DNA from 3 places in the Clostridium sp. C1 genome. Region 2 is predicted to be linked to each of the others. Evidence: predicted binding sites of a transcription regulator. Region 2 holds the regulator's gene; each other region holds the start of a gene.
The links. Region 2 encodes HrcA, which represses chaperone genes, less so after heat shock. Its sites were predicted from a motif close to TGTTAGCACTCNNNNNNNNNGAGTGCTAACA; they were not measured.

Region 1 (10,696 bases), 1.0 Mb from region 2:
TCTTAATATCGCTTCTATAAAGTGAGGATTATGCGTTAACCATAAGTTGATCAATACACATGGATAGATAATGAAAGTAATATAAGGACAGTATTCTGTTAGAAAAAGAATGGTTTTTTCTAAACGAGGACGTTGTCTTATATAGGCTAACATTGATTGATAGAAATGCTCCAAATTGCTCACCCTTTCTTTACCATTATATCTAAAATATGTGATGAAAACAAATAAAATCTGTTGTTGTATTCTTATTAATCATTGAAAATAAAAAAATAGATACAAGCTCTTATTTTAATGGATAAAGAAATGAAGAATCAACATATTAATGGAAAATTGTATTTTATTGACAGTTTATCTTGTTAAGAATAGAATATTATTAATTAAAGAAATAAATATACATAAGATTATCTATTATTTTAGAGATGAAAATGAATTATATTTTTATTAAAGGGGATGGTGTTTATGGAACAATGGAACTTTTATGTGTCTGGCATTTTATATGATAAGTTTTTTCAAGAAGATGAAAAAATCATGATTTCAAAGCTTGATGTCTATTCAGGAAAATGGCAAGAAAAGACGTTATTTAGCGAATCTGAAAGTGAAAACTTGAAAAAAATATGTCATCGAGATATTTTGTCTTTTTTTAAGCGAAAAAAAGATTATGAAGAAAAGATTTTTAGTGGTGCAAAACAGTTTCAAACATCATGGAACGAACAGTTTCAATTAAAAGAACATAATGTCTATATTCAAAGACATAAACTCTATCCAATGGATTTATGTTTTGATCAAACAGGTATATATGCTGTTTTGATGGCAGCAAGGGATATGGTTTGTATATTAGTAAAAAATGGATATGAAAAAAGGACGATATTAAAACAATGGGAAGATTTGACTTATTCAAAAGTCAATGTTTTTCCTGTTCAAAAAGCAAAAACATTTGATGTACAAACAAAAGATCATATCTCTCTAGCAACTGATGTCTATTTGCCAGTAAATAAAAATCAGAGTCAATTCCCAACGATACTCGTTCGTACTCCTTATGGAAAGAAACAAAGTTATTTTCAATATTGGCGATTTGTTCAAAGAGGATATGCAGTTGTTATACAAGATGTTCGTGGTAGAGAAGAAAGTCAAGGCGAATGGATGCCATCGTACTATGAAGTAGAAGATGCTAATGATACACTGAATTGGATTGCTTCACAAAGCTGGAGTGATGGTTGTGTAGGAATGATAGGAGCTTCTTATTTAGGTTATGTACAATGGGCAGCTTTATGTAGCCAAAATGTGCATCTTCAAGCTATTGTTAGTTTTATGTGCTCGGGAAGTGCTTTTGTGGACATACCAAGACGTGGAGGATGTTTCAATTCTGGTATGTTGGCATGGGCATTTGCGATGGCACAAAAAACATTTTTACCAGAGAACATGACTCAGGATTGGGATTATTTAATGAAAATACGACCTATTTCTAAAATTCCTGAAGTGGCTTTAGGGAAGCCTATTGATTTTCTTGATCGCTGGTTAAAACATGAGAATATGGATGATTTTTGGAATACAATGGATTGGGAAAAAAGAAGTGGTGGTTATCAAGTCCCTGCTCTTATTATATCTGGTTGGTTTGATGATAATGGTATGGGAACAACACAGGCTCTACGTTTAGTTAAATCATGGAAACCGAAAACATGGAAAGCCATCATAGGAGCATGGAAACATAACGGGAATGCTGAATATGACTTACATCATGTTTATATGGGAGAGAATGCTTTAAGATATGATATTGATTTACAATGTATGTTGTGGTTAGACCGATTTGTGAAAGGGGTTCACAATGGTATCGAAGAAGGAGCACCAGTTGAATATTATACGTTACATGAAAATAGATGGAAAACTGCTACAACATGGCCTGTTTCAAATCATAGAGTGAAGCTCTATCTACAAGATTCTGATGACAAAGCCAATGGAAATACTTTGACATGTGGAAGTGGACATTTGATTGAAAATCAACCTTTCAAAAATGGCTGGAGTATGTATTGTTATGATCCTGATAATCCTGCAAAGCACATCATTGATGTATCAGAGAATGAACTGGAAGTTCCAGAAAATTACATTCATGAAGAAAAAAGAAAAGATGTTCTTACTTTTTCTACAGATATTTTAGATCATCCCATCACAATGACTGGAGATTTTAAAGTCAAACTATATGTTTCCTGTGATTGCCCTGATACAGATATTGTTGTGAGAATCTGTGATGTTGATCCTTTGGGAAATTCAATAAAATTGGCAGATGGTGTGCTAGATTTAAAATATCGAGATGGTTTTGAACAACCAAAATTTCTTCAAAGTGATGTTGTTTATCCTATTGAAATACAGACTACAAAAATATCTAATACTTTTCAAAAAGGTCATAGAATTCGCTTAACGATAACTTCTAGCGCAGAAAATTTCATTTTCCCTAATACAAATACGAAAGAAGGATTTAACGGTATAGAAAAAAGAAAAGCAAATATAAGGATTTATTGGGGAGCACCTTATATATCTTATATAGAATATATTCAAGATGATTTTTAAAAAAGTCACTCATAAATGATTTATCTATCAAATACTACTATCATTTAAAATAGAATGAATTAATAAAAGGGGAACGCAAAACGTTCCTTTTTATGACTTTCTGATAGTTTTATTGAAGCAAAAATTGAGAATTGATATAATGTAAATAATATGGAGATGGGATATTATGAAAATCACTGGAACAAAAAGTTATATACAAGTTGAAGATGATAGTGGCAATATCGCAAGATTTGATGGTGAAGTATGTTTAAATGGTTTTTACGCAGTGGCTGATTCTATTTGCTGGTTAAAACATCAAGGAGAAGTCACTGATGAAGATAGAGTTCAACTGATTTACAAGGCAACGCAATATGGCAGGGATTATGATATAAAAGTATTATTTTTTGACCATGATAATAAAGTTATGTTTGAAAAAGAACTTGAGCTTTCAACAGAAGTCTATTGGGCAAAAAACAATCTTATTTTTATTGCTGTTATTTTATTGTCAATGATTGCTTCAATTATTTTAGTTGCAGTATTAGATGTTGTAAGTGCTATGTTCCTATTTATTTTGAGTATTGGTGCTTTTATTTTTATAAGTCCATTTATCTTATGGGGAATTTCTATATGTAGATTTCTTGTGAAAACAAAAGGGGATGAAATGACAGTGAGATCAATGATAGGGAAAACTTATTCATTTCCTTTAAGTGAAATAGAGAAAGTTGTAAGAAAAACTAAAAATTTATATGGCTGGGAAGAATGTCAAAAGATAATCATCTATATAAGAAATAAAAAGATTATTCTTCGTAGAAGTATGGAAGGATTTGATGATATGGATGCTTACCTTTTACGACATGTTGATCATATTATATAAGAATATGGAAGCTGCATAGATTATTTCGTTATCAATCATTTTTGAAAATGTCAGAAACATTTTAAATCCATTTTGTTGCTTACTTATAAACTAAAAAATTTTATCTAATCATATTTTGAAGTCCTCAAAACGTTAGTAATAATTGTTATGAGAAGATTAAAGAAGTATTTAGAATCCAAATGTAATCTTTTTATTCGTGGTGGCAATGGCATATATAATTTTATTTTTTTGAAATCTTCTTCAATTAAAATATCTTCTTGAAATAAGGTACTTACTCTTTTTAATGATTTAATCTTCTTTCTCACAGAACCCTTAATACTATTTTCATATTTTCCTTTTTTATGAAAATTAAAGTCCAATAAGTGTTCCATCATAGCATTTATCAAAAATGAAGCGGCGGATAAATTTACATTTATTCCACTAAGATGGAGAAAATTATCTTTTTTGCTGCAAGAATATAGTAATTTTTTCTTGAAATCTTTAGAACGAATGAGATATAGATGGGTGACAAAAACTTCCTTATATTTCTTTGATTCAGTTATTGTGATTTCTTTTACTCTTATTTTAAAAGAAGTTTGTTCAACCATATGTTCATCTTCGTTTCTATGAAATCATAAAGGGGATTAATCGCCCTTTGATTTTTAATGGATATGGTTTTTTGAGGTTTCCATACCGATCATTTTTTCATATATATATTAACATGCCGGTAGAAAAGGTTAATGTATATCCATTAATAATAGTTTATTCTTTTTGTATTGGTTTATGTATTTTTTAATTAGTAAGATACTCTTATTTTAAATAGAGGGATAATAAGAAAAATTAATATTGAAGGATTAGTTGATTGTGGATAATCATTTGTTAAACTATGCGGCTTGGATTCATTTTATGTAACGATCAAGGCAATGTTGATATGCAGTATGCATTAGGGGCTTAAGCCATAATATTTTTGAAAACTCAAAATTATTAATCATAAAAAGAATATAAGCATTTTTTAAATAATCATTCTAATAAATCTTGTTATATTTCAGTGAAATCATAGCTATAGAGATATAAAAAATGATAAAGAATGAATAAAATTTGTTAAATTGTTAAATTCTCGTGCGATATTGGTTATCAAAGTTGGTGGTGTTTTTCTTGGAACATTTTTATAATGGAATTATCAAAAGACAAGGAGGATTGTACAATGAATTTAGGAAATAGTTTATTTCATGCAAGGAAGAAAAGAGGATTATCACAAGAAGAAGTTGCCCAAAAGATTGGGGTAAGTAGGCAAACTATATCAAAATGGGAAACAAATGAAACCATTCCAGATATTTATCAATCAAAAAAGATGGCAAAACTCTATAATGTTTCGCTTGATGAACTCATTGAATTTGATGTTGATTTACAAGAAATAGAAGAAATGATTGAAAAGAGTGATGATAAAATCAATGAAAAAGTGAATTGGACAAATGCGTGGGGTAAGAAATATCCCATACTTCTTCAATATCAAAGTGAAGTTAATACAGCAAATTATGCATTTCGAATTACAAAAATGTTTGATGAAATAAAAGATGAATATGGCTACACAAAACAAGATGCCATGCTTGTTCTTAAAGATATTTTATACAATGCTTATAAAAGCTGGAACAAATGATGTCAATTATGTGAAAAAATGTTTTTAGCACTCTAGACTTGACTCTGCTAAAATAGAGGACTATAATATAAATAGAAATAAGGAAAGAGAATAAAAAAGGCAATCCTTACTTCTCATATCAAACATTGTTCATTCTCTAACAATGCTTAGAATTGTTTTTCAAGAGGTGATATTTATGTTAATGCCTAGTATTTTTGGAGAAAGTTTATTTGATGATTGGTTTGATGATTTAGATAAGGAATTCTTTGGAAAGAAGAATCCATTATATGGAAAACATTCAAGAAATATGATGAAAACAGATGTACGTGAAACAGAAGGAACATATGAATTGGATGTCGATCTTCCAGGCTTTAAGAAAGAGGATGTGGAATTGACATTTGAACAAGGATATTTGACAATCTCAGCTAAGAAGAACTTGAATAAAGATGAAAAGAATAAAGATGGACAATATATCCGACAGGAAAGATATGCAGGAAGCATGAGTCGAAGCTTCTATGTAGGAGAAAGTGTTCCACAGAGTGATATTAAAGCAAAATTTGAAGATGGTGTTTTAAGAATTTCAATTCCAAAACAGGATATGAAAGCTATTGAAAACAACAACACAATCATGATTGACTAAGCAGGGAAAAATCCCTGCTTTACTTATTCTTAATCAAAACTTTAGGTAATGAGATAGTAGATAAGAAAAAAAGTTTATATATTATAAGCAGTTATCAGGTTTTCTCTCCACATTTAACATTCTTTATACTGATAACCAAGTGGGCAACCACTTTCTATAAATAAAAAGATTCCTTCAAAACGAAAGGAATCTTTTTGGTTATCTGACAATCACAGCAGTTCCAGAAACAGTCACCATCAACATGCCATTATCAGCACCTAAAACTTCATAATCAACATCAATACCCACTACAGCATTTGCCCCTTTTTCACGAGCACGTTCTTCTAATTCCTGTAATGCTTTTTCTCTGGCTTCCAAAAGTTCATTTTCATATGTTGCTGATCTGCCACCAAAGATATTAGATAAACCAGCTGTGAAGTCTTTGATAAAATTAATACCAGAAATGACCTCACCAAAAACAATTCCTTTGTATTCCATAATTTCTTTTCCTTCAACAGAAGGAGTTGTTGTTAAAATCATATTCTCGCCTCCTAACTTTAATATATCATATTTGTTTGGAAAAGATATGAATAAGAATTGCCTTTTTAATAATTTTTCGCTAAAATGGAATGGAGTTAAGGAGTGATGAAAAGATGGCATTAACAGCCGGAATTGTTGGACTTCCTAATGTGGGTAAGTCAACATTATTTAATGCAATTACAAATGCACAGGTTGAAGCAGCAAACTATCCATTTGCGACAATTGATCCTAATGTAGGTGTTGTGGAAGTTCCTGATTATCGTTTAGATGAATTAACAAAGATTTTTAATCCTAAAAAGACAATTCCTACAACATTTGAATTTACTGATATTGCAGGTTTGGTCAAAGGGGCAAGTCGTGGAGAAGGTTTAGGAAATAAGTTTTTAGCAAACATTCGTGAAACAGATGCAATTTGTGAAGTTGTTCGTTGTTTTAGAGATAAAGATATTACTCATGTAGATGGGGATGTAGATCCTGTTAGAGATGTGGAAACAATCAATTTAGAATTGATTTTTGCTGATTTGGAAACAGTGGAAAAGCGTATTGGTAAAATTGAAAAGAAAGCTAAATCTGGTGATAAAGAAGCAAAGGCTGAAATGGAAGTTTTAGAACCTTTAAAAGAAACTTTAGAAGCTGGAAAACCAGCGAGAGTATTATCTTTTTCTAAAGAGGAAATGGATATTGTTAAACAATACACATTATTGACAATGAAGCCTTTAATTTATGTAGCTAATCTTGGAGAAGAAGATTTAGAAAATCCAGAAAGTAATCCTTATTATGTTCAATTAAAAGAATATGCTGAAAAAGAAAACTGTGATGTTGTTCCTATCTGTGCCAAGATTGAAAGTGAACTTGTTGGTTTAGATAAAGAAGAAAAACAGATGTTTTTAGATGATTTAGGTATTGATGAAAGTGGGTTAGATAAGTTAATTAAAGAAGCCTATGCTTTGTTAGGTTTAAATACTTTCTTTACCGTTGGAGCAGATGAAGTGAGAGCCTGGACATTTAAAAAAGGGATGTTGGCACCAGAAATGGCGGGAATTATTCATACTGATTTCCAAAGAGGATTTATTAAAGCAGAAACATATAGCTATGATGATTTAATGGAATATGGTAGTGAACATGCTTTAAGAGAAGCTGGAAAAATTCGTCAGGAAGGAAAACAATATGTAGGGCATGATGGTGATATTATGTTCTTCAAGTTTAATGTTTAATGAAAAAGATTATTAGAAGAATATTACTTGTTGTTTGTATATGTGTTTTTCTTTTTTCAGCTTTTCAATTGGGAAAGATATTCTATAATTATTATACTATTGAAAAAGAGAGTACAGAACTTATTACAAAATATGTAGAAGAACCTCAAGAAGATGAAAATGATCCATTAAAACGTGTTATTAATTTTGAAGAACTTCAAAATATCAATTCAGATGTGATAGGATGGTTATATATTCCAGATACAAAGATTGATGAGCCTATTCTTAAGGGGGAAAATAATGATACATATTTGCGTACTGACTTATATATGAAAGCAAATACGGCAGGAAATCTTTTTATTGATGAAATCAATTCAAGAAATTTTAGTGATGATAATACAATTATCTATGGACATAATATGAAAAATGGTTCTCGTTTTCATGATTTAAGATACTTCGTAGAAAAAGATTATTTTAATGAACACCAAAATATTTATATTTACTTACCAGATGGAAGTATTAATATTTATCAAGGTGTAGCTTCTGCGGTCATTGATTCAAGAAGTGATTTATATCAAAAAGGTATTGATTATCAAAAATATATGAATCAAGTCAAGAGTGAAGCTTCTGTTTATCAAAATGTCAGTGAAAAACAAGTCAATATGATTATGTTAAGTACATGTTATACTGGAACTGAAAATAGATATGTTGTTTATGGACAGTTAAAAGAAAACTATAAGAGGTAATGTTAAAGCATTATCTCTTTTTTTGGTAAATAATGCAAAATAATAAAATGATTAAATATAAAGAAAACGTTAATAATTTCAAATAGAGTTCATATGATAGAAAGGAAAAGAGGTGTCATATGCTTACACAATTTCATGAACAGGCACAAAAAGCCATTGTTATTGCTGAAAGTATAGCGTTTGATTTGGGGCATAGTCATGTAGGAAGTGAGCATCTTTTATTATCAGTATTAAAAATGAAAGAAATCCCTTTAACAAAAATGTTAAAAACCTATCATGTTGATGATGATGTCATTTATAAAGATATAGTCAGGTTGTTTGGCAAAAAAGATATTCAACCTTTTTATATGGAATATAGTGAAGTTGTAAAAAAGATATTAGAAGAAGCTATTCGTCTCACACATGAAAGAAAAGAAAGTAAAGTGACAATCAATACTTTATGTTTGGCTTTACTACTGCAAAGAGAAAGTGTTGCTGTAGAATTATTAAACAAATATCATGTTTCATTTAATCAGTTAAAAGAAAAATTAAGTGAAAAACAATCCCTTCTTTATGAATTAGATAAAATACATGAATTAATTAATTTTAATGAACGTGTAAAAAACGAAAATCGTTTGATGATAGGAAGGGAACAAGAGTTAGAACAACTTTTTTTAACACTTTGTAAGAAAGAAAAAAATAATGTTTTATTGATAGGTAAAGCAGGTGTAGGAAAGACTGCATTAGTAGAAAAACTAGCATATAAGATTAATCAAAAAGAAGTTCCTGCCTTATTACAAAACAAAGTGATTTATGAATTAAGTTTATCAAGTATTGTTGCTGGAACAAAGTATCGTGGAGAATTTGAAGAAAAATTCAAAAAATTAATTGATAAGGTCATTCAAGCTAAAGATGCAATTTTATTTATAGATGAAATTCATAATTTAATAGGGGCTGGAGGAGCTGAAGGAGCTATTGATGCATCTAATATTTTAAAACCTTTTTTAGCAAGAAAGGATTTAACTTTGATTGGAGCGACAACCATTGAAGAATATTATCAATACTTTGAAAAAGATCAAGCGATGAACAGACGTTTTTCAATATTGAAAATCAATGAAAATACAAAAGAAGAAACCAAAGATATTCTTTTAGGACTTAAAAAGCAATATGAAAATTATCATCATATTCATATCCCCAATGAACGACTTGATGAAATTATAGACCTTTGCGATCAATATTTACTTTCACGTGTTTTTCCAGATAAAGCCTTAGATGTTTTGGATTTATCTTGTGTCAAAGCTATATTTCAAAACGAACAGGTTTTACAGACATGTCATATTGAAAAAGTGATAGAAGAAATTTCAGGAAGTTGTTTACAAGAAAGTTCTTATCTTGATATTGAACAGACACTTCATCAACATATTATTGGACAACAGGAAGCAATTCATCAATTGGTAGAATCTTTAGAATCACTTGCTCAATATCCTCATTCACATCGTCCTAAAGGTGTTTATTTATTAACAGGAAGCAGTGGTGTTGGAAAAACCGAAACAGCAAAGATTCTAGCGAAAACTTTGCATAAACACTTTATCAAATTAGATATGTCAGAATATAGTGATGCAACTAGTGTCAACAAACTTATAGGGTCTTCTCCAGGTTATATTGGTTTTGATCAGCAATCTTTTTTATTTCATGATATGATTTTATATCCCGATAGTATCGTTTTATTAGATGAAATTGAAAAAGCCCATCCACAAGTTATACATTTATTTTTACAAGTCTTTGATGAAGGTATTTTAAAGGATCATCAACATCATATTCTTTCTTTTAAAGATACTATTATTATGATGACATCTAATATTACAAGACAAAATCAACCTGTGGTAGGTTTTAAAAAGAAACTTCAATCACACCAATATTTAGAATCGTTCTTTTCTAAAGAATTTTTAAATCGTATAGATGAAATTATTGAATATCAACCATTACAAAAACAACATCTTCAACAAATTCTTTTAAATCAAACTCCAATCCCTTTAACAGATTGTATGATTAAAGATATTTTAACAAATTATGATTGTCAACAAGGAGCAAGAACGCTTTTAAAAGAAATGAAGAAGTATCTTGTTTCTAGAAATAGATAGTGCCATTGTGAAGTGGCACTTTTTGCATGAAAAGAAATTGATAGTTAGGTTATTTATGCTAAAATAGGATTTCGTGAGGTGAAAGAAATGAGGAGAATATGGGGAATCATAAAGAAAGATACGGTTTTAATGATAGCTTGGATTTTAGCTATCTTATCTTGCTTTTTTGTGAAACCTTCTTTTGAGTATTTAGGATATATTGATTATACAACTTTAGCTTTATTATTTTGTTTAATGGTTATAGTGAATGGTTTGCAAAATATCCAATTATTTCAACAGATTGCTATCTTTTTTATGAAGAAAATCAAAACAACCAGACAATTAGACTTATTGCTTGTAGGATTATGTTTTTTATTGAGTATGTTAATAACAAATGATGTTGCATTAATTACTTTTGTTCCTCTAACAATTGTTGTTTTAAAAATATTAAGGATGGAAGAAAGAGTCG
Region 2 (10,696 bases):
TTCTTCATCACTTAAACCAGTTGAGTTTTGAATAGTGATAGATTGTTCTTTTTGTGTTTTCATATCTTTTGCTTTAACATTAACAATACCATTAACATCAATGCTGAAAGTGACTTCAATTTGAGGAACTCCTCTAGGTGCAGGTTCAATACCATCTAATTTAAATAAACCTAATTGTTTATTATCCTTAGCCATTGTTCTTTCACCTTGTAATACGTTGATATCAACAGCTGGCTGATTATCAGCAGCAGTAGAGAAAATTTGTGATTTTGTTGTTGGGATTGTTGTATTTCTTTCGATTAAGACAGTCATGACTCCACCCATTGTTTCAATACCTAATGATAATGGTGTAACATCCAATAAGACAATGTCTTTAACATCTCCAGCAATAACTCCACCTTGGATTGCAGCACCCATAGAAACAACTTCATCAGGGTTTACTGATTTGTTAGGTTCTTTTCCAAGTAATCTCTTTACTGATTCTTGTACAGCAACAATACGAGTAGAACCACCAACTAATAAAACTTGATCAATATCATTTGGTGACATACCTGCATCACTTAATGCCTGTCTTACAGGTCCTTCTGTACGCATAACCAAATCATGTGTTAATTCATCAAATTTAGCTCTTGTTAATGTTAATTCAAGATGTAATGGACCAGCTGGACCAGCAGAAATAAATGGTAATGAGATTTGAGTCTGCATCATACCAGATACATCTTTTTTCGCTTTTTCAGCAGCTTCTTTAACACGTTGCATAGCCATTTTATCAGCGCTTAAGTCAACACCTTGTTCTTTTTTAAATTCAGCAACAATCCAGTTCATGATAGCTTGGTCAAAGTCATCCCCACCTAAATGGTTATCTCCAGCAGTAGCTAAAACTTCAAACATACCATCTGCTAAATCAAGGATAGAAACGTCAAATGTTCCTCCACCTAAGTCATATACTAATACTTTTTGTTCTTTATCTAATTTGTCAACACCAAATGCTAAAGCTGCAGCAGTTGGTTCATTAATAATACGTTCTACTTCTAGACCAGCAATTTTTCCTGCATCTTTTGTTGCTTGACGTTGTGCATCATTGAAATATGCTGGAACTGTGATAACAGCACGATTGACTGGTTCACCTAAATAAGCTTCAGCAGTTGCTTTTAAGTTTTGTAAAATCATAGCTGAAATTTCTTGAGGTGTATAGTCTTTTCCATTGACATGTTCTTTGTAACTTGTACCCATATGTCTTTTAATTGACATAACAGTTTCTTTGTTCGTTACAGCTTGACGTTTTGCAGCTTCACCAACAATAATTTCTCCATTTTTAAAGGCAACAACAGATGGAGTTGTTCTTGAACCTTCAGGGTTCGCAATAACTTTTGCTTCTCCATTTTCCATTACACTGACACATGAATTTGTTGTTCCTAAATCAATACCAATAATTTTATTACCCATAACGATCATCCTCCTATTTTTTATTCATTCACTTTAACTAAAGATGCACGAATAACGCGATCTTTCAATTTGTAACCTTTTTGAAGCTCCTCAACAACAATATTATGACCATATTGATCATCCTGTGTTGTCATCACTGCCTGATGTAGATTAGGGTCAAATTCTTTACCCTGAGCTTCAATCACTTCTACACCATTTTTCTTTAAAATAGCCATCAATTGATCAAAGATCATTTGATATCCTTTTAAAAATGTCTGAACTTCTTCACTAGGATTTTGAACATTTAAAGAACGCTCAAAATTATCAACAACTGGAAGCAATTCTTCGATAAATGACTGCATCATAAATTTTAAAGAATTTTGATGTTCCTTTTCTAAACGTCTTTTCAAATTTTCCATATCCGCAAAAACTTTATAATAATCCGTTTTCCAAGTATTCACTTCTTCTTCCAGCTTTTTCATCTGATTTTCTAAGCTTTCTTCTTTTTGTTCTTCCTTTTCTTGAGTTTCCTCTACAACTTCCTGTTCTTCTTTAACTTCTTCCTGTGTAGTTTCCTTTTCTTTTGCCATTATTTCACCTCTATTCATCATCTTCTTGATTACTTAGAACTTCTTCCAAGCTCTTTGAAATATACTCAACTAAAGAAACGACTTTTTCATAAGGCATACGTGTAGGCCCAATGACTGAAATAGATCCTTTAGACTCATTCCCTGTTTTAAATGAAGCTGATATAACTGATACATCATTTAAATCCTGAATTGGTGAATCACTTCCAATTCTCACTGTGACACCATCTTCCAATGCGATTGGTTCCAGACTTTTCCATGATTGAGAATTTTCAAAAGCACTGACTAAACGACGTAATTTATTCACATCATTATATTCAGGCTGATACAATAAATTTTCTTTACCAGAGAAATAAACATTATTGTTTGCAAATTTCATAAACGCCTCTAAAAAAGCATTAAACAAAACTTCATGTTCTTTAATTCTTGCACTCAATATAGGTTTGACATCTCTTTCTAATCGAAAAGCCACTTGATTAATAGGTGTTCCATCTAATAACTCATTCATGACATTCACACAACTTGTTAAATCTTCCATATAGGCATTATTTTTAATATTGAAATTACGATTTTCAACATGTCCTTTATCTGTCACAATAATTGCTGTGACAGTATGTTCTGATAATGGAACAAGTGTAATATTCTGCAAATGTTCATAAATGGCATTAGGACCCAAAGCCACTGTTGTTAAATGGGTAAGCTGACTTAAAATTTGACAGCTTTCTTTAATAATCTCATTTAACGAACGATGACGATTTCCTAAAAGTGTGGACACTTGATTCTTGACTTCATCATCTACACTAGGCTGCATCAATGTATCGACATAAAAACGATATCCTTTGGTTGAAGGAACACGCCCCGAAGATGTATGTGTCTTTTCAAGATAACCATGTTCTTCAAGAAATGACATTTCATTTCTAATTGTCGCACTTGAATAAGGAAGCTGATACTTCGTCATCAAGGTTTTTGATCCTACTGGTTCAGCCGTTTCTACGAACTCCTCAACTATACATTTTAGAATCAGTAACTGTCTAGCTGTCAGCATATCTCAACCTCCTTTAGCACTCCTTTTACCTCTGTGCTAATTACATTATACTCATCTTTTTAGCACTGTCAACACTTTTGTGCTAATAAATAAAGAAAAACAGACTAAGTCTGTTCATCTTCCAAAAAATCTACTAATATACTATTTAAATAATTGATCCCTAATGATGTTGTTTTTAAATACCCATTATCTATTTCTAATAAATTCATCTTTTGATATTTTTCAATTACATGATGATATCGCTTTTGAAAATCAATTCCATATAATTGATTGATGTGTGAAATAGATATACCTTCATTCAAACGCAGTCCCATCATTATTTTTTCAAATAACTGATCACTCTTTGTTAAAGTGATATCATTTTCCAAATAATGATGTTCTAAATAACGAGTCAATGATTTGGTATTTTCATATCTGTGTCCATTTTTTAAAGAATGTGCCGAAACCCCAATCCCATCATAATCTTCATAATGCCAATACACAAGATTATGTAATGAAGGTTTATATGCATAAAAATTACTCACTTCATATTGATGATAGCCATGCTGTTGTAATCTTTCTCTAATCAATGCATATATCTTGGCATCTTCTTCATCATCTAATGGCTGATAATGTTCATTTTTTAAAATCGTATGATCTTCCAAAATCAATGAATAATAAGACACATGTCCAACCTTTAACTTTACCAGTTCATCAATATCTTCACAAACATCTTGAATCGTCTGTTCTGGCAAACCATACATTAAATCAATATTGATATCCTGAACACCTTTATTTTGTGCCTCTAAAATAAAAGATTTCACCTGTTCACAAGTATGAACACGTCCAATCTTTTTTAATAAATGATCATGAAATGTCTGAACACCTATACTCAAACGATTCACTCCATTTTGCACACATAACTCTAATTTTTCATGACTCATTGTTTCTGGGTTCATCTCCATACTCCATTCCTGACAATGACGGGCATAAGGTTTTAAGAGTTCAAATAAATATTGTAATTGTTCATAAGTCAGTGCTGTGGGTGTTCCTCCACCAATATAAATTGTTTTATAATCATGAGATAACTGTTTTTGCTGAATTTCAAATGCTAAAGCATCTAAATATTGCCATGTCCACTTTTCATTATAAAAAACTTTACAAAAATCACAATATGTACAGATATGTTGACAAAAAGGAATATGAACATACAAAGCACTCATGATAAACCAAATTCCTTTGCCAGTCCACCTAATGATGTTTCTTTATAATCACTGGATAAATCTTTTCCAGTTTCTTTCATGACTTTGACAATCGTATCAAAAGATACTTTATTTTTTCTTAAATAACCTAACTGTTTTGCTAACATGGCCGCATCTAAGGCACGTAATGAACCATATCCATTACGTTCAATACAAGGAATTTGAACATAACCTCCTACTGGATCACATGTTAAACCTAAATTATGTTCCAGTCCCATTTCAGCTGCATATTCAATCAAAGAATTATTCAATTCATAAATCCATGCCATTGTTGCTGCTGCCATAGCACAGGCTGTTCCAACCTCAGCCTGACATCCTCCATCGGCTCCCGAAATCGTTCCATTGGTTTTCACAACATTCCCAAAAAGTCCCCCAATGGCTAAAGCTTTAATCAAATCTTTCTTTTCAATATGCAACTGCTTATAACAATAATACAATACAGCTGGCATAATACCACTTGCACCACAAGTTGGTGCTGTAACAATCTTTCCGCCATCCGCATTTTCTTCTGAAACAGCATAAGCATAGCTGGAAATAAATAATCTTTCTCGATCAGCTTCACGACGTGTATTTTGAGCCTGTTGAAACATTGATTTCGCTACTCTTTTTAATTTTAATTTCCCTTGAATCAGTCCTTCTTTTTTCAAGCCATTTTCAACACTTTCAAACATGGCTCCTAAAATATCTGAAAGAAAATGATCAAAATCATCTCCTTCATTTTCTAAAACATAATCATATAAAGATATTCCATGTTCATCTACATAATGTAAGATTTCTTTCATCGTATTTTGTTTATAAACTTGAACAGGTTCCTGTGCCAGATCCCCTTTAAATAAAATAGAACCCCCACCAATTGAATAAACTTCAATCTGTTTCATTTCCTGATCACCTTGAAAAACATGGACTATCATCCCATTAGGATGTTCTGGTAATTCTTCACTTTTAAAAGAAAAGTCTACAGGTTTTGGTGCAAATGTCTTTTCAATAATATAATCAGTTAAATGTCCTTTTCCAGTTAAAGCTAACGAACCATGTAAATCAACATGAAAACGTGTCGCTTCAGGGTACATTTCTTTAATTTTCAAAGCCGCTCTTTGTGGTCCCATTGTATGTGATGATGAAGGTCCAAATCCGACCTTAAATAATTCTCTCATTGATTCCATGATTCATTTCCTCCCATTCTCATTAAAAATAGTTCTAAACCTTTATATTTATCTATTTTCCCTGTCTTCACAGCAATATCCAGCTGTGATAGTTCATCAATATGTGCCAATAATTCTTTCAAATCAAAATCCTTACCATCACGTCTAATATATTTTAAACGATAGGGATTCATAGATAAAATTTGAGCAATTTCTCTATCATTATAACCTTTTCTATCTAATAATTTCACTTGATATAATAAACGCATGGCATTACCAATCAAAACAATTAATTTGACAGGTTCTTCATTATTCATAATCAAATCTTTATAAATTCGAAAACTTCTCGCTGTTTCTTTATTTAAAATCGCCTGACTTAATTCAAAAACATTTTCTTCAACCTGCTTTGTCACCAATAAATCAATCGTTTCTACAGTAATATGTTTTGTATACAGGCATAATTTGTTCACTTCCTGTGAAATTTCCAGAAGATGAGAAGGCATACGTGATAAAAATAGTCTTAATGCTTCTTCATCTATTTCACAACCTCGACTCTTAATCGCTTGATGCGTCGCTTTATATAACTGACGCTCATCCATTTTTTCAATATCATAAAAATGAGCATACTTGCGTAATGTTTTCACTACTTTTTTTCTTTCATCAAAATTTCTTTGATCATGATAAATCACAAATATTGTTGTGGGATTATCTAAAGGGAGATAATCCATAAACTTTTGAATATCTGCATCATTCATTGTTTTTTGTTTTTGAGCCGTTAAAAAAAGTGGATTTTTTAAAACAATCATCTTATATTCCGTTAAAAATGGTGGTGTTAAAGCATCCTCAATAATCGTTGACATACTGCTGTCCTGACACCAATATGTCACCATATTCATATCTTCCTCACAAATATGATACTTCTTTTTGAGTGTCTTTAATCTTTGTTCCATCAACAATTTATCTTCACCATAGATGACAAAATTCATGGTATCACCTCTATCTTTATCATTATACATGAATCAACGCAAAATGTAACGTTCTTTTCCATAAAATCTTAGATGAAACATTCCATCCTGATCGGTTCTTAAAATCGTGATACCTTTTCTTTGTAAACGTTCAATAACCTGAGGTGAAGGGTGCTTATACATATTATTCTTTTTAACTCCAATCATCGCAATATCAGGATGAATCACTGATAAAAGTAACGCAGAAGTGGCACTGGCACTGCCATGATGTGAAACCTTTAAAACATCGACATCCAATGTCTGCAATTGTGGTAAAAGGTCAGCTTCAACTTGACTGGACATATCCCCTGTCATCAAGATATTCATTGCCGGTAAGGAAATATACATAACGAGTGACTGATCATTAGAATCAGTATAAACCTGATGACTCTTAAACATTTGAATTTGAGCACAGCCAATCTGTCTGGTCGCTTCAAATTCATCAATGACCTGCCCTATAGAAAAATGTTCCAATAAAGAAGGAAGTGCCCCACAATGATCAAAATCATCATGTGAAATATACACATAATCCAAATGTGAAATACCTACCGATTTCAAATAAGGTATAATCGTCTGGGCTGCTAAGTCATAATCCTGTGTTCCTCCCGTATCAATCAAAATATTTCCTTGATTCATAGGTAGACGTATGAGGGTACAATCACCTTGTCCTACATCAATCATTGTCACCTCACCATAGATTTTATGTTGACTCCAGAAATGAAAAACAATCATTAACGAAAACAAGGCACAAACGTCTTTTCGATAAGATTGCTGAAGTTCTTTAGCGATAATGATACGAAAATAGAAAAAATAAAAAAGAATCAGACATGCTAAGGTTGGCTTAGAAAAAATAAGGAAAGTATTCATAACCGTCATAAAAGATAACATATTTTGAAAAAGAATGACGGTATATTTTAAAACAATTTCAAGAACAGGGAAAAATATAGAAAGCGCACATAAGCTATAAAAGATTTCAATAAAGACATTTAAAATATCGCTGACAAAAAAAGAAATAATGGGAATTTGGGCATTTAATGTTAAAATGATGGGTAATGAGGAAAGATAAATCCAAAATGATGAAAAGCGTAAACGCTGCGTTAATAAAACGATAAAATAAATAAAATAAGAAAATACAAAGGAAATATTGTAAATGATATAGGGATTATAAAATAAGGATAATATGATCAGGAAAGCAAAGATATCTAATTTATGAAACCATTTTTTTAATAGTTCATATAATAATAAAATAAAGAAAGCACGATACAAAGACACAAGCATAGGAATAGAAAAAATATAAAAGCCAATCATCATAAACGTTAAAACCTTTGCTAGTTGACGTGGTAAAAATAAAGCTAGTACATTTTTAATTATTGCATATAAAATATGGATATGCATTCCTGATAAAGCAAACATATGAACAAGTGAAAGATCTGTTAATAACTGATAGTCTTCGCCAATAGTCAAGCTTCTTTCACCTAAAATAAATAATCTCTGATAATCTTGAACATCCTGTTGTGAAGAAAAACGTTGTTCTAACCAGCGATAAAATGTTGGTTGTTTTTGCTGGGAAATCAGTTTTTTAACATAAGCTTTATGAAAAATCTTTTGTCCATAGAGATAATCCTTTTCACAAAAAGCATTGTCATTTGTATTTTCATAGAGTTCTAATGGCTCAATCTCTACTTCTAATAAATCCCCATATTCAATATTGGATAAATCATGATAAAGCTTTACAGTCCCTGCATTTGTTTTCAAATAACAGTTATTTTCAGCAGTTTTAACAACAACACCCTGCAAAGAAGAAGATAATGGTTGAATTTCATGAGGTTGTATCCATAGGGCCAAACAAAGTAGTATTGCAATCATGAAATGTATGATAGACAATCTTCGACATAGAAAATAACAGTATAAGATAAAGAATAAATAAAAAAGCGGATGGACAATATCCGCTATAACAAAGCATAATAAAGCCGTTGCATAATAAATGACATGATATCTTATAAGCATAGATGTTCTCGCAATCTTAAATAAGTTTTTTCACCAATACCATTAATATTCATAATATCTTCAATCGTTTCAAAAGGTTGTTGCTGACGATAATCGATGATTTTTAAAGCAGTCTTTTCTCCTACACCTTCTAAAGTCATGAGTTCTTCCTGTGAAGCATGATTTAAAGATACAGCTCCCTCATGAAGGGGTGGTAGATAAAGTCGACTTTCATCTTCAACTTTCTTATTCATAACCAAAGACTGCATATTAGCCTTTGGAGATACTCCAACTTCATCCACAAGTTCTTGGATAGTTTTTTCTCCTTCAAATTCGTATTTTCCATTTTTTAAAAACTCTCCTTCTAAAATCACATAAGATAAAGACACAACATTTTCCTTTACAACCTCAGGTTTTTGAAAATCATAAACAATAGAACAAATCATTAAAACAACAAGTCCAATTATCTGATATATTTTTTTCATGTTATTCCTCCAAACAAAAAAAGAATCCTAAGATTCTTTTGAAATATGAAAATGCTGATACGCCAATTCTGTAACAACACGCCCTCTTGGTGTTCTTTTAATTAAACCTTTTTGTAAGAGATAAGGTTCATAGACATCTTCCAATGTTAGTGGTTCTTCGCCAATACTGGCAGCAATAGCTTCTAAACCAACCGGTCCACCACGAAAACGTTGAATAATTCCTAATAGATATTTATGATCCACATCATCCAGTCCCAGCTCATCAACTTTTAAAGATTGTAACGCTTCAATTGTTCTTGATTTCGTAATCGTATCATCCCCATTGTATTGAGCAAAATCTCTGACACGACGGAACAAACGATTAGCAATACGTGGTGTCCCACGTGAACGTCTGGCTAGTTCTCTTTTGGCTTGTTCATCCATATCCATATGATAAACTTGGCTCGTACGATCAATGATCGCTGTCAATTCACTTTCATTATAATATTCAAGTTTAGATACAATACCAAAACGATCCCTTAAGGGAGCAGACAAATCTCCAGCTCGTGTTGTCGCTCCAACCAATGTAAAAGGAGGTAAATCAATTCTAATGGAACGTGTAGAAGCTTCTTTACCAATCACAACATCGACATAAAAATCTTCCATCGCTGGATATAGAATTTCTTCAACAACTTTATTTAAACGATGAATTTCATCAATAAATAAAACATCGCCCGGTTCCAATGATGTCAAAATAGCAACCAGATCACCAGTCTTTTCAATACTTGGTCCCGTTGTGGCTTTCAAATGTGTCCCCATTTCATTAGCTATAATCATTGACATCGTTGTTTTTCCTAAACCGGGTGGACCATATAATAACACATGATCTAAAGTTTCATTTCTTAATTTAGCTGCTCCAACAAAAACCTTGAGATTCTTTTTTAAATCAGTCTGACCAATATATTCATCAAAGGATTGTGGTCTTAACTGATTTTCTTCATCTTCAATATGTTCATTTGTATCTAAAATACGTTCATTCAAATCCATAGCGACCCTCCTATAATTTTACTAATAAACCTAATGCTTTTTTTACATAACCATTTGTATCCAACGTTTCATGAACAAGCGTATTCATCACACGATCCACATCCTGTTTCTTATATCCCAGTGCAATTAAAACTTCAATTGCTTCATCAAACTCTACTGATGTCATAAGCATTGGAGATATCTGTACATCAAATTTACCTTGTAAATCTAAAACAATCTGTTGTGCTGCCTTTAGTCCGATACCCGGAATCTTTCTTAAATAACTAATATTCTTAGATTCAATAGCTGATATAATGGCCTGAACATCTCCAGTTGCTAAAATACCAATGGCTGTTTTACAACCAATGCCTTTTACAAGAATCAGCTTTAAAAATAAATCTTTTTCTTCCAGTGTCAAAAAGCCAAAAAGAGCAATGCCATCTTCTTTGACCTGCTGATAAACATAGACCAATGTTTCTTTACCACGCTGAAACTGATAAGGATTGGAAACATAAATCAAATATCCGATTCCTTGATTATCAACAACAATATGATCTTGACGCATATCCACAATAATACCTTTTATATAACTATACATATTAAAACTCCCATTTCATAATATCCTCATCATTATAGCACACTTTTAAGGCAAATAAAAAATGAGAAACATTTTTTCTCATTTTTATTCATAAAATTCAAATTCAAAATCTAAAATAGATACAGTATCTCCTGCCTGAACACCAGCTACACGCAAAGCATCATCCAAACCAATATGA
Region 3 (10,696 bases), 530 kb from region 2:
CTTTACGTCTAAAACCTAAAACTTTAATCGTTGCAATCTCACTTTTACGTTCTTGAATATTAATATTTGTCAAGTTATAAAGGACAATGAAATTTAAAGCTCCTGCACAGACAATCAAAATAACAACAACCAGATTCACACTTTGAACCTGTTTATCAAATTCTTCACCAATTGATGATACATTGGTCAAATTCCCATAACCTTTGTCCTGCATATAAGCTTCCAGGGTTTTTTGACTCGAAGCACGATCATCCTGTAAAATCAAGAACGCATTATTCACTTCCAGATCCTGTAATGTCAATGATTCATATAAAGTCTGGGACATATAAATATAATTCATAAAATAGTTTTCTGTGATACCTGAAACCTTTACACTATACTTTGTTTCATTGAGTTCAATATCAATTGTATCATTATCTTCCACACCAAGCAATTCAGCTGCTTTTGCGGTTAAAATAACACCTTCATCATCAAGAACTAAATCTTTATATGTCTGATAATTTCTAAACTGAACAAAGTTTTTCATATTATCCATTGATTGATAAACAATTAATGAACCATATAAATCTTCTTTATCTTTTAAGATATTAATACTCTTATTTAAAACATATTCCACATTTGCAACTTCACTACGATTCAATAAATCTTTTTGATAATTCTGTGCTGTTTTGGTTGAAACACTATCTTCTAAACGAACAAGATAATCATATGTAAAAACATCTTGATATTGTTTATCAACAACCTGTGATACAGAAGATTTAACACCAAAGCCGGTAATAATTAAAGCTGTACATCCAGCAATCCCAATCACAGACATAAAGAAGCGTTTCTTATATCTAAAAATATTACGCATTGTTACTTTCTGATTGAAAGACAAACGACGCCATAACCAATGAATTCTTTCCAAAAGAATACGTTTTCCAACTTTTGGTGCTTTAGGTCGCATTAAGACCGCTGGCATCAAATTCAATTCACTCATACAAACAAAGAGTGTGACTGCCAAAATAACAAATACCGATATAAAAACTGTTTCCAGCAAAACCCATGTACTGGCATAAATCGAAATAGGTGCATCCACTTGAAATAACATTAAATTATATAAATAATAAATAATACGTGGGAAAAATTGTGTTCCAGAAACAATTCCTAAAATACAGGCAAAAAAGGTTGCAAAAATAACATATATGATATATTGCTTCATGACATCCCATTTAGAATAACCTAAAGCACGTAATGTTCCACTTTGACTTCTTTGTTCTTCCACCATTCTCGTCATTGTTGTTAATGAAACCAAAGCTGATACAAGGAAGAACATTAATGGGAAAATATCTGCAATAGAAGAAATAGAATCCTTATTAGAATCAAAATTCACAAGTCCTGAATTTTCATGACGTGTTAAAGTATAAAGCCTTCCTTTAGGAATCTGATCCACTTGATCTCTGGCTTCATCTAACTGCGATTTTGCCTGATCTAATTTGTCTTGAGCTTTTTCTAATTCATTATTTGTTTTCAGTTCTTCTAAAGTCAATTGATTTTCTTGTTGTTGAATTTCAAGCTTAGCCTTTTCAATCGCAATAGAAGCTTCATTCAATTGCGTCAATCCATCTAATGAGGAAGATGCATTTTTAAGAATATCTCCCATTTTTTCTAAACTAGCTATTGATTTTTGCACTTCTGGAGAAATATTTTCAGTATTTTCATTTTGATAATTCTCAAGTTCTTTTTGTAAACTTTCTAAATTCCCTTTTAACTCCTCACTCGTACTTTCAATTGTTTCTAACATGTCTTGAATTTGTGAAGATGCTGTTGATTGAGCTTTTAAATATTCAGCTTCTTTTGTAGCCAATGTGATTTTCGCATTCGTTAATTGAATTTTAGCCTCTAATATCTTTTCATCAAACAAATCTTTAGAATCACTATATGTCTGATAACCTTCATCATATTCTTTTTGGGCTTCATCTAATTTTGTTTTGGCATCACTTGTCAAATCTTCATACAAGCGACTCATTTTTAATGATAAAGTACTTTTTATTTTTGTATTCACATCTTCAATATAATCATCATATGCCTCACTGAAAACATTATATTCTTTAGCTCCCTTTACACAGACAGAAATCTGATTATATAAAATATCTTCATCACGTAATTCATAAAGATCTTCTGGCATAGCTAAAAAATCATTGTTTTCATTTAAAATTTCAATATATCCAGCATTCGTTCCATCACCCAAAGCATTCGTTCCACGATCCGTAATAGCAATATAACGAACATCATTCACAACACCAACGATTTTAAAAGTCTTTTCACCTTGATCATTATGAATAGAAATCTCGTCACCAATCTGATAATCTTCTGCCAGCATTTCTTCATCAATGACACATTCATTGTCTTTTTGAGGATAACGCCCATCAACCAGATAAGGTTGATTAAGCATATCTTGATCATATTGTTCACTGGCGTAAACAGTAACTCCTGCCAGTGAATCATTATGATGAATCAAAGCATCAAATTGATAACCATATTGAATATCTTCAATACCTGATATATTTTGAATTTCACTAATATCATCTTTGGAAAAACCTAATGATGCCATATATGTTAAATCAGCATAATGGTGTTTGTCCAAGTAATGATCCATTGATTGAGTCATTGTTCCCGGTGTATTTCTTAACCCTGCAAAAAAAGCCGCACCTAAAAATACAATCGCAAAAATGGAAAAAAATCTTGCTTTAGATGTTAAAATTGTTTTTCTGAGATTTTTCCAATAAGCTTTTTTCTTTCTTTTTACCATTCAATTTCCTCGATTGGTTGTGGGTTTTCATTGATTTCAACCCCATTGACCTTTCCATTTTTTAAATGAATCACACGATCTGCCATCGGTGCTAAAGCAGAGTTATGAGTAATCACAATGACTGTCATCTGATAAGTATCACACATTTCCCTTAATAAAGATAAAATTGCCTTCCCCGTCTGATAATCCAATGCTCCAGTTGGTTCATCACATAACAAAAGTTTTGGATTTTTAGCAATCGCTCTTGCTATGGCAACACGTTGTTGTTCCCCACCAGATAATTGTGCAGGAAAGTTCATCATTCGATCAGCTAAACCAACACGCTCTAAAACATTTCTGGCATCCAAAGGTTTTTGAGAAATCTGTGATGCTAATTCGACATTTTCTAAAGCCGTTAAGTTTTGTACAAGGTTATAAAACTGAAATACAAACCCTATATCATTACGGCGATATTCTGTTAATTTCTTTTCATCATATAAAGCAATATTTTCGCCATCAACAAGAATAGAACCACTGGTTGGTGAATCCATTCCTCCCAGTAAATTTAAAATAGTCGTCTTTCCAGCTCCAGAAGCCCCAACAATGACGACAAATTCCCCTCTATTCACAATAAAATTAACCCCATCACTGGCATTGATCGTTATATCCCCCATCGTATAACTTTTAACAATATTTTTAAATTCAATTAAAGCACTCATATTGATACCACCCTTTTTATAAGTGTAACATATTTTCATCCAAAAAAAAACAATGTCATCACAATAACAAAAATTTACATAATAAAAAGGAATTAAAGACAATTCCTTCCTATTTTTTTAAAATCTGTTCTGCACACATGATTCCATCAATAGCTGATGACATAATTCCTCCAGCATATCCAGCTCCTTCTCCTATTGGATATAAACCTTCCCATGATTGATAAGAAGCATCTCTTAAAATACGAACAGGTGCACTACTTCTGGCTTCAATACCTGTGATGATTGTATCTTCATCTATAAATCCATGCATTTTTTGATTCATTTGAATAAGACCATCATGCAGTGCCTGATTGATAAAATCAGGGAACAGTTCATTCAAATCACATACACGATAACCCGGACGATAAGTTGGAATAATTTGACCTAAGGGATTCACTTCATGATGTAAATAATCCTGCACTCTTTGTACTGGTGCAAAGTTATTGCTCCCACCCAATTCAAAAGCCTTATGTTCAAGTTCTCTTTGAAAGGCAATACCAGCTAATGGATGGGAACTTTCAAAATCATCCGTTGATACTGTAACCAGAATGGCACTATTGGCATTTTGACCATCTCTGGCATAATAACTCATCCCATTGACACAAAGTGTCTGTTCTTCATGATGTGATGGTACAACAACACCACCGGGACACATACAAAATGTATAAACACCTCTTTTTCCACTTTGCACAGCCAACTTATAACTGGCCGCCTTTAAATATGGTGATGAGGCACTTTTCTTGTATTGAATCTGATTGATTTTCTGTTGCGATTGTTCAATACGAACTCCTACAGCAAAAGGCTTTTGTTGGAGAGGGATACCTTTTTGATATAGCATTTCATATGTATCTCTGGCACTATGTCCAATGGCTAAAACAAGTAAATCACTATTCAAAATCTTCTTTTGATAATTTTGTAAAACTGTTATCTGATAACCACTTTCTGTTTTTTGAAAATCAATCATTTTTGTTTCAAATAAGAAAGTGACACCTTTCGACACTAAAAACTTACGCATATTTTGAACAACCTGTCGTAAATAATCTGTTCCAATATGTGGCTTATGCAGATATAAAATATCCTCTGGTGCTCCAAACTTTACAAATGTTTCTAAAATATAACGAATACGCTTATTTTTTACACCTGTTGTCAATTTCCCGTCTGAAAAAGTTCCTGCACCACCTTCTCCAAAAGCAATATTGCTTTCACTATGTAATAGACCATGTTCAAGCAAATCTTGAACCGCTTTTTCACGTTTTTCAATTTCCTGTCCTCTTTCTATCACTGTGACCTTTTGACCACTCATAGCCAAAACATAGGCACAAAACAGTCCGGCTGGACCACTACCGACAATCATGACTTTTTGATCATTTGATGGTAAATACTGATATTGATAAGGTTGTACTTTTTGAAGCTGAGGAAATCTTTTTAAAAACTGTTCTTCATTGGAAACAGTAAAATCAAAACTACAAATCCAATGGACATTTTGTCTTCTGGCATCCAAAGATTGTTTGACAAGCGAAACATTTTGAATTTCTTTTTCACGAACATTTAAACTTTGAGAAATGATTTTTGCATAACGTTTTTCACCAAGTTTTACTTTTAAATTATGAATTCTTAACATAGACATTCCTTTCTATTGCTTTTGCAACACGATAAGCACTGGCAAAAGCAAAATGTAAATTATAACCCCCACACATTCCTGCAACATTCAAAATTTCTCCCATTGCATAAATACATGGATATTGTTTCAATTCCAAATCTTCTGTTACTTCCTTTAAAGATAGACCTCCTTTCATAACTTGGGCATAAGAAGCTTCTCTGATTCCTTTGATTTCTAATGGATAATGCTTCAATAATGATACAAGCTGGTCTATTGAAAGATACTGATATTTTTGAAATGCTTTGGCAATCTTATGATTCATCAATCCTTCTAAAAATAAAGAAGATTGTTTAGACAATAATTGACATAACTGATTGTGGCTTAATTCATCAAAAAAATCAATATATAATTGATAATGATGATGTTTTTGATAAAAAGACGATAATTGCATCACTGCAATTCCACTAACACCATAATCAGTAAATAATAATTCTCCTTTTTCCTGATGGATACATTTTTCATTTTCAACTAACGAAAATGTTCCTTTAACTCTTACACCTTTTAAAGATTTGAAGACAGGAGATGTATAAAATTGCACAAGCGAAGGCACTGGTTCAACTACTTTTAAATGCATTTGTTTTAAAATCTCATAACGTGATGTATTCATTCCAGAAAGTTTCCCTGCTTCACTTCCCATCGCCAATACAATAACATCAGCGATAATATTTTGAGAATTTGTTTTGATGAGATATTGATGCTTTTGTCGTTGAATTTGTAAAACTTCCTGTTCATATTGAAAGACAACCCCAGCTTCTTCACTACGCTGCATGAAAACGTTTCTCACAGACAATGCCTGTTCACTTTTAGGATAAAGCAAATCACCTTGATAAACACAATAGAGTCCTATTTTTTGCATTTGTTCAACCATATCAAAATCTTGAATAATTGATTGAACCATTTTGAGTTGATCGCTTTGATAATATTGTGAATGCATTTTTTTGTTGGATAGATTACATCTTCCATTTCCTGTAGCTAATAATTTTTTTAATGGGGATTTATTTTGTTCTAAAACTATGATTTGATTTTGGGGCATTTGTTGTTTTAATAAAAGTGATAAATAAACACCAGATGCTCCTGCTCCAACAATAACAATTTTTTTCACGGCAGACTCCTTTCTTTAATCTCTCATGATGAAATATAGTGATTATACCATTTTTTATTGAAAAATCACTAAAAAATGTTTATAATACTAAAGGAATTTTTAAAGGAGGCGTTTAATCATGGGTAGAGCACATGAAGTGCGTAAAGTTGCAATGGCAAAAACAGCTGCCAAAAAAGCAAAATTATATTCACGATATGGAAAAGAAATTTATTTAACAGCGAAAGCTGGTGGACCAGAATTAGATGGAAATTTAGCATTAAGACGTTTAGTAGACAAAGCAAAAAAAGAACAAGTTCCTGCTGATGTTATTAAACGTGCTATTGATAAAGTCAAAAGTGGTGTGACTGAAAATTATGAACCTATTCAATTTGAAGGTTTTGGTCCAGGTAATTCTACATTAATCGTGAAATGTTTAACAGATAATATCAATCGTACAATATCACAAGTTCGTCCAGCATTTACAAAAGCAAAATCTAAATTAGGAGCTGAAGGTTCTGTTGCTTATTTATATAATGTTGAAAGTACAGTTATTTTAAGTGGTATGAGTGAAGACGAAGTATTAGAAGCATTAGTGATGGGAGATGTTGATGCTAAAGACATTACAACATTAGAAGATGGACGTATTAAAATCACTGGTGAACCAACAGATTTAAATAAAATTAAAACTGCTATTGAAGCTGTTAAAGAAGATATTGAATTTGATGTAGATGATATTACAACAACACCTCAAGAATATGTTGAACTTGAAGGTGATGATATGATGTTATTTGATAGATTAATGGGATTATTAAATGATTGTGATGATGTTGATGAAGTTTATCACAATGTTTCAAATTATGATGATGGAGAAGAAGAATAACATGTTTGCATGTTATCTTTTTTTATATGAAAGTTACACATTTATATCATAGTGGTTGTTTAATCGAGTTAGACAATCATTTGCTTTTATTTGATTATTATCAAGGTGAACTTCACCTTAATCAAGAGAAACCTCTTTATGTTTTTGTTTCTCATCGTCATTATGATCATTATAATCCCCATATTTTTAAAATTCATCATCCTCAAATCACTTATATTTTATCCAATACACTGCGTCATAAATATGATGCATATTATGTAGATATACATCAAACTTATCAAATAGATGATTTATCTATTTCCACACTGCTTTCTACTGATGAAGGATGTGCTTTTCTTGTCCATGTGGAAAATCAGACAATATATCATGCTGGTGATCTTCATTGGTGGCATTGGGAAGGTGAACCAGAACAAGACAATATATATCAAAAACAGACTTACCTCCAAGAAATCTGTTCTATCAAAGAACCAGTTGATCTTGCTTGTGTTGTTGTGGATATTCGTCAAGAAAAAGACTATTTATTAGGCTTAAATGCTTTTTTAAGACATGTTCCAACAAAATACATTTTACCAATTCACTATTTTGGACACTATGAAACAACAAAACTTCTATTACAAGAGCATTTAGACAATCCCTATCATGCTCAAATCCTGCCTGTTATCCATCAAAATCAGACATTTGAAATTCTCGTATAAAAAGAACCTTTTGCACAAAGGTTCTTTGCTCATTTTTGTGGTACAATTTCCAGCCAGTAATCATCAGGATCATGAATAAAATAAAGTCCCATTGCTTCATTTTCAAAACATATGCATCCCATGTCTTGATGCAATTGATGATATGCTTCATAATCATCAACAACAAAACAAATATGACTTTCATTTTCACCTAATTCATAAGCCTGTGGATGATCTTTTAGCCATGTCAATTCTAATTGAAAAGAGGCTTCACAATCAGTCAGATAAACAAGTTTAAAACTTCCATCCGATGCTTCCTTTTCTCTGACAACAGTAAGTCCTAATGCTTTTTGATAAAATGTGATACTTTTTTCTAAGTTTGTAACATTAATATTACAATGATTAAATACAGCTTTCATGTCGTCCTCCTATTCTTCATCTGGAAATACCGTTGTAATAATAGGTCTTCCTTCTCTATCAACTAATACTGTCAGTCCTGCACCAACGGAATTACTATGAAAAAGATAATTCACACCTGTTTCTTTATCAACCCATATTTCAGAAGTTTGAAGTATTTTTTCTGAACTATAAGTTTTTATAAATCTCTCATATTTTTTTGCCATAATCTTCTCCTTTTTTTAAATTATAACAAAAGAGAAGTCTAAATAAAAATATTATTTCATATATTTTAAGGATTTTAGCACTTTTAAAATCATAGTGCTAAAAGTTCATATTCAGTTCATATATCATGCTATAATAATAGTTGTTAGCAAACAAGATATATGAGTGCTAAATAAGGAGGAATACAAATGTTAAAACCATTACATGATTATGTGATATTAAAAAAAGAAAAGGCTGAAACACAGACAGCCAGTGGAATCATTTTAACAAGTCCAAAGGAACAAGCTAGTAATCAAGCAACAGTTGTTGCTGTTGGACCTAAATGTGATGATCATTTAAAAGAAGGTATGACAGTTATTTTCAAAGAATATTCTGGAACGAAGTTTAAAGATAATGACGATGAATATATGATTTTAGAAGAAGAAGATATTTTAGCTATTGTTGAATAGGAGGAATTAAGATGAGTAAAGAAATTCGTTTTTCTAAAGATGTAAGAGATGCTATGTTAAATGGTGTCAATACTTTAGCAGATGCTGTAAAAGTGACAATTGGTCCTAAAGGACGTAATGTTGTATTGGATAAAGGTTATGGTTCACCTTTAATTACGAATGATGGTGTTTCTATTGCTAAAGAAATTGAATTAGAAGATGCTTTTGAAAACATGGGAGCAAAATTAGTATATGAAGTTGCTAATAAAACAAATGATGTAGCTGGTGATGGAACAACAACAGCAACAATCTTAGCTCAAAGTATGATTCAAAATGGTTTAAAAGCTGTTGAAAAAGGTGCAAATCCTGTTTTAATGCGTGAAGGTATTGATTATGCAAGTAAGGAAGTTGCTAAATATATTTTAGATAAATCTCATAAAGTAGAAACAAGCAATGATATTGAAAGTGTCGCAACTATTTCTTCTGGAGATAAAGAAATTGGTCAATATATTGCTCAAGCAATGGAAAAAGTAGGTAGAGATGGTGTTATCAGTGTTGATGAATCTAATAGCTTTGATACTGAATTAGAAGTTGCTGAAGGTATGCAATATGATAAAGGTTATGTTTCTCCATATATGGTATCAGATAGAGAAAAAATGACTATTGATTTAGATAATCCTTTCATTATGGTAACAGATCAAAAAATCAATACTGTTCAAGAAATCTTACCAATTCTAGAACAAGTGATGCAATCTAATAAACCATTATTATTAATTGCTGATGATTTTGAACAAGAAGTCATTTCAACATTAGTTGTTAATAAATTAAGAGGAACATTTAATGTTGTAGCTACAAAAGCTCCTGGTTTTGGTGATAATCAAAAAGAAATCTTACAAGATATTGCCATTTTAACAAATGCTAAATTCTATAGTAAAGATTTAAATATGAATTTAAAAGATATGCAAATGACTGATTTAGGTTCTGCTAAAAAGATTCATATTACAAAAGATCATACAACAATGATTGGTGGTGCTGGTGATAAAGCTGCTATCGATCAACGTGTGAAAGAAATCACTGAACAGATGAATAATGCAAAACAAGAATATGATAAGAAAAATTTTGCTGAAAGATTAGGTAAATTAAGTAATGGTGTAGCAATTATTAAAGTTGGTGGAGCTACTGAATCTGAATTAAAAGAAAAGAAATTAAGAATTGAAGATGCTTTAAATGCCACAAAAGCTGCTGTTAGTGAAGGTATTGTTATGGGTGGCGGTGTCACATTAGTGAATGCTTATGTTGCCCTTAAGAATCAATTAAAAGATACAAACGTTGATAAACAAAAAGGTATTAAAGTTGTCTTAGATGCATTACTTGCTCCAATGGGACAAATCGCAGAAAATGCTGGTTTCAACAGTGATGAAATTGTTGAACAACAAATGAAAGTTGAAGATGGACAAGGTTTCGATGCAAAAGATGGAGAATGGGTATCTATGTTTGATAAAGGTATCATCGATCCAACAAAAGTAACTCGTAGTGCTTTATTGAATGCTGCAAGTATTTCTGCTTTATTCATTACAACAGAAGCTGGTGTTGCTCCAATAAAAGAAGAAAACCCTGCTCCTGCTCCAATGGCACCTGGAGGAATGTATTAAAAAACTGGCAAATGCCAGTTTTTTTTACGTCTTTTCTTTTTTTGCATATGCAATCAAAGTCAAGATTAATAATACGACAATCACAATATAAAATAATGTGATGATGATTTGAACATACTGCATAAAAACCCAATGAGCAGGAAACGATACGAATGTTACAGAAATAACATTC

Region 1: the regulator HrcA is predicted to act here: its motif matches at 5,074-5,104, upstream of KEC48_RS10820 (Hsp20/alpha crystallin family protein).
Region 3: the regulator HrcA is predicted to act here: its motif matches at 8,588-8,618, upstream of KEC48_RS02425 (co-chaperone GroES).

What each region holds. Positions count from the first base shown of each region.
Region 1 is NZ_CP073631.1:2,008,672-2,019,367, reverse strand. Features, by position in the region: gene KEC48_RS10845 (phosphatase PAP2 family protein) at 1-153, opposite strand, end outside; gene KEC48_RS16365 (hypothetical protein) at 323-445, shown strand; gene KEC48_RS10840 (CocE/NonD family hydrolase) at 460-2,562, shown strand; gene KEC48_RS10835 (hypothetical protein) at 2,729-3,415, shown strand; gene KEC48_RS10830 (hypothetical protein) at 3,520-4,002, opposite strand; gene KEC48_RS10825 (helix-turn-helix domain-containing protein) at 4,599-5,051, shown strand; gene KEC48_RS10820 (Hsp20/alpha crystallin family protein) at 5,227-5,670, shown strand; gene KEC48_RS10815 (putative heavy metal-binding protein) at 5,869-6,189, opposite strand; gene ychF (redox-regulated ATPase YchF) at 6,303-7,403, shown strand; gene srtB (class B sortase) at 7,403-8,128, shown strand; gene KEC48_RS10800 (ATP-dependent Clp protease ATP-binding subunit) at 8,248-10,248, shown strand; gene KEC48_RS10795 (SLC13 family permease) at 10,336-10,696, shown strand, end outside.
Region 2 is NZ_CP073631.1:1,008,101-1,018,796, forward strand. Features, by position in the region: gene dnaK (molecular chaperone DnaK) at 1-1,446, opposite strand, end outside; gene grpE (nucleotide exchange factor GrpE) at 1,467-2,015, opposite strand; gene hrcA (heat-inducible transcriptional repressor HrcA) at 2,026-3,057, opposite strand; gene hemW (radical SAM family heme chaperone HemW) at 3,162-4,259, opposite strand; gene KEC48_RS05535 (L-serine ammonia-lyase, iron-sulfur-dependent, subunit alpha) at 4,256-5,461, opposite strand; gene holA (DNA polymerase III subunit delta) at 5,449-6,426, opposite strand; gene KEC48_RS05545 (DNA internalization-related competence protein ComEC/Rec2) at 6,460-8,310, opposite strand; gene KEC48_RS05550 (helix-hairpin-helix domain-containing protein) at 8,442-8,915, opposite strand; gene ruvB (Holliday junction branch migration DNA helicase RuvB) at 8,943-9,941, opposite strand; gene ruvA (Holliday junction branch migration protein RuvA) at 9,952-10,518, opposite strand; gene obgE (GTPase ObgE) at 10,603-10,696, opposite strand, start outside.
Region 3 is NZ_CP073631.1:473,390-484,085, reverse strand. Features, by position in the region: gene KEC48_RS02465 (ABC transporter permease) at 1-2,791, opposite strand, end outside; gene KEC48_RS02460 (ABC transporter ATP-binding protein) at 2,785-3,489, opposite strand; gene KEC48_RS02455 (FAD-dependent protein) at 3,599-5,149, opposite strand; gene KEC48_RS02450 (aminoacetone oxidase family FAD-binding enzyme) at 5,133-6,290, opposite strand; gene KEC48_RS02445 (YebC/PmpR family DNA-binding transcriptional regulator) at 6,409-7,149, shown strand; gene KEC48_RS02440 (MBL fold metallo-hydrolase) at 7,176-7,844, shown strand; gene KEC48_RS02435 (VOC family protein) at 7,874-8,242, opposite strand; gene KEC48_RS02430 (DUF6440 family protein) at 8,252-8,446, opposite strand; gene KEC48_RS02425 (co-chaperone GroES) at 8,633-8,893, shown strand; gene groL (chaperonin GroEL) at 8,905-10,524, shown strand; gene KEC48_RS02415 (hypothetical protein) at 10,549-10,696, opposite strand, start outside.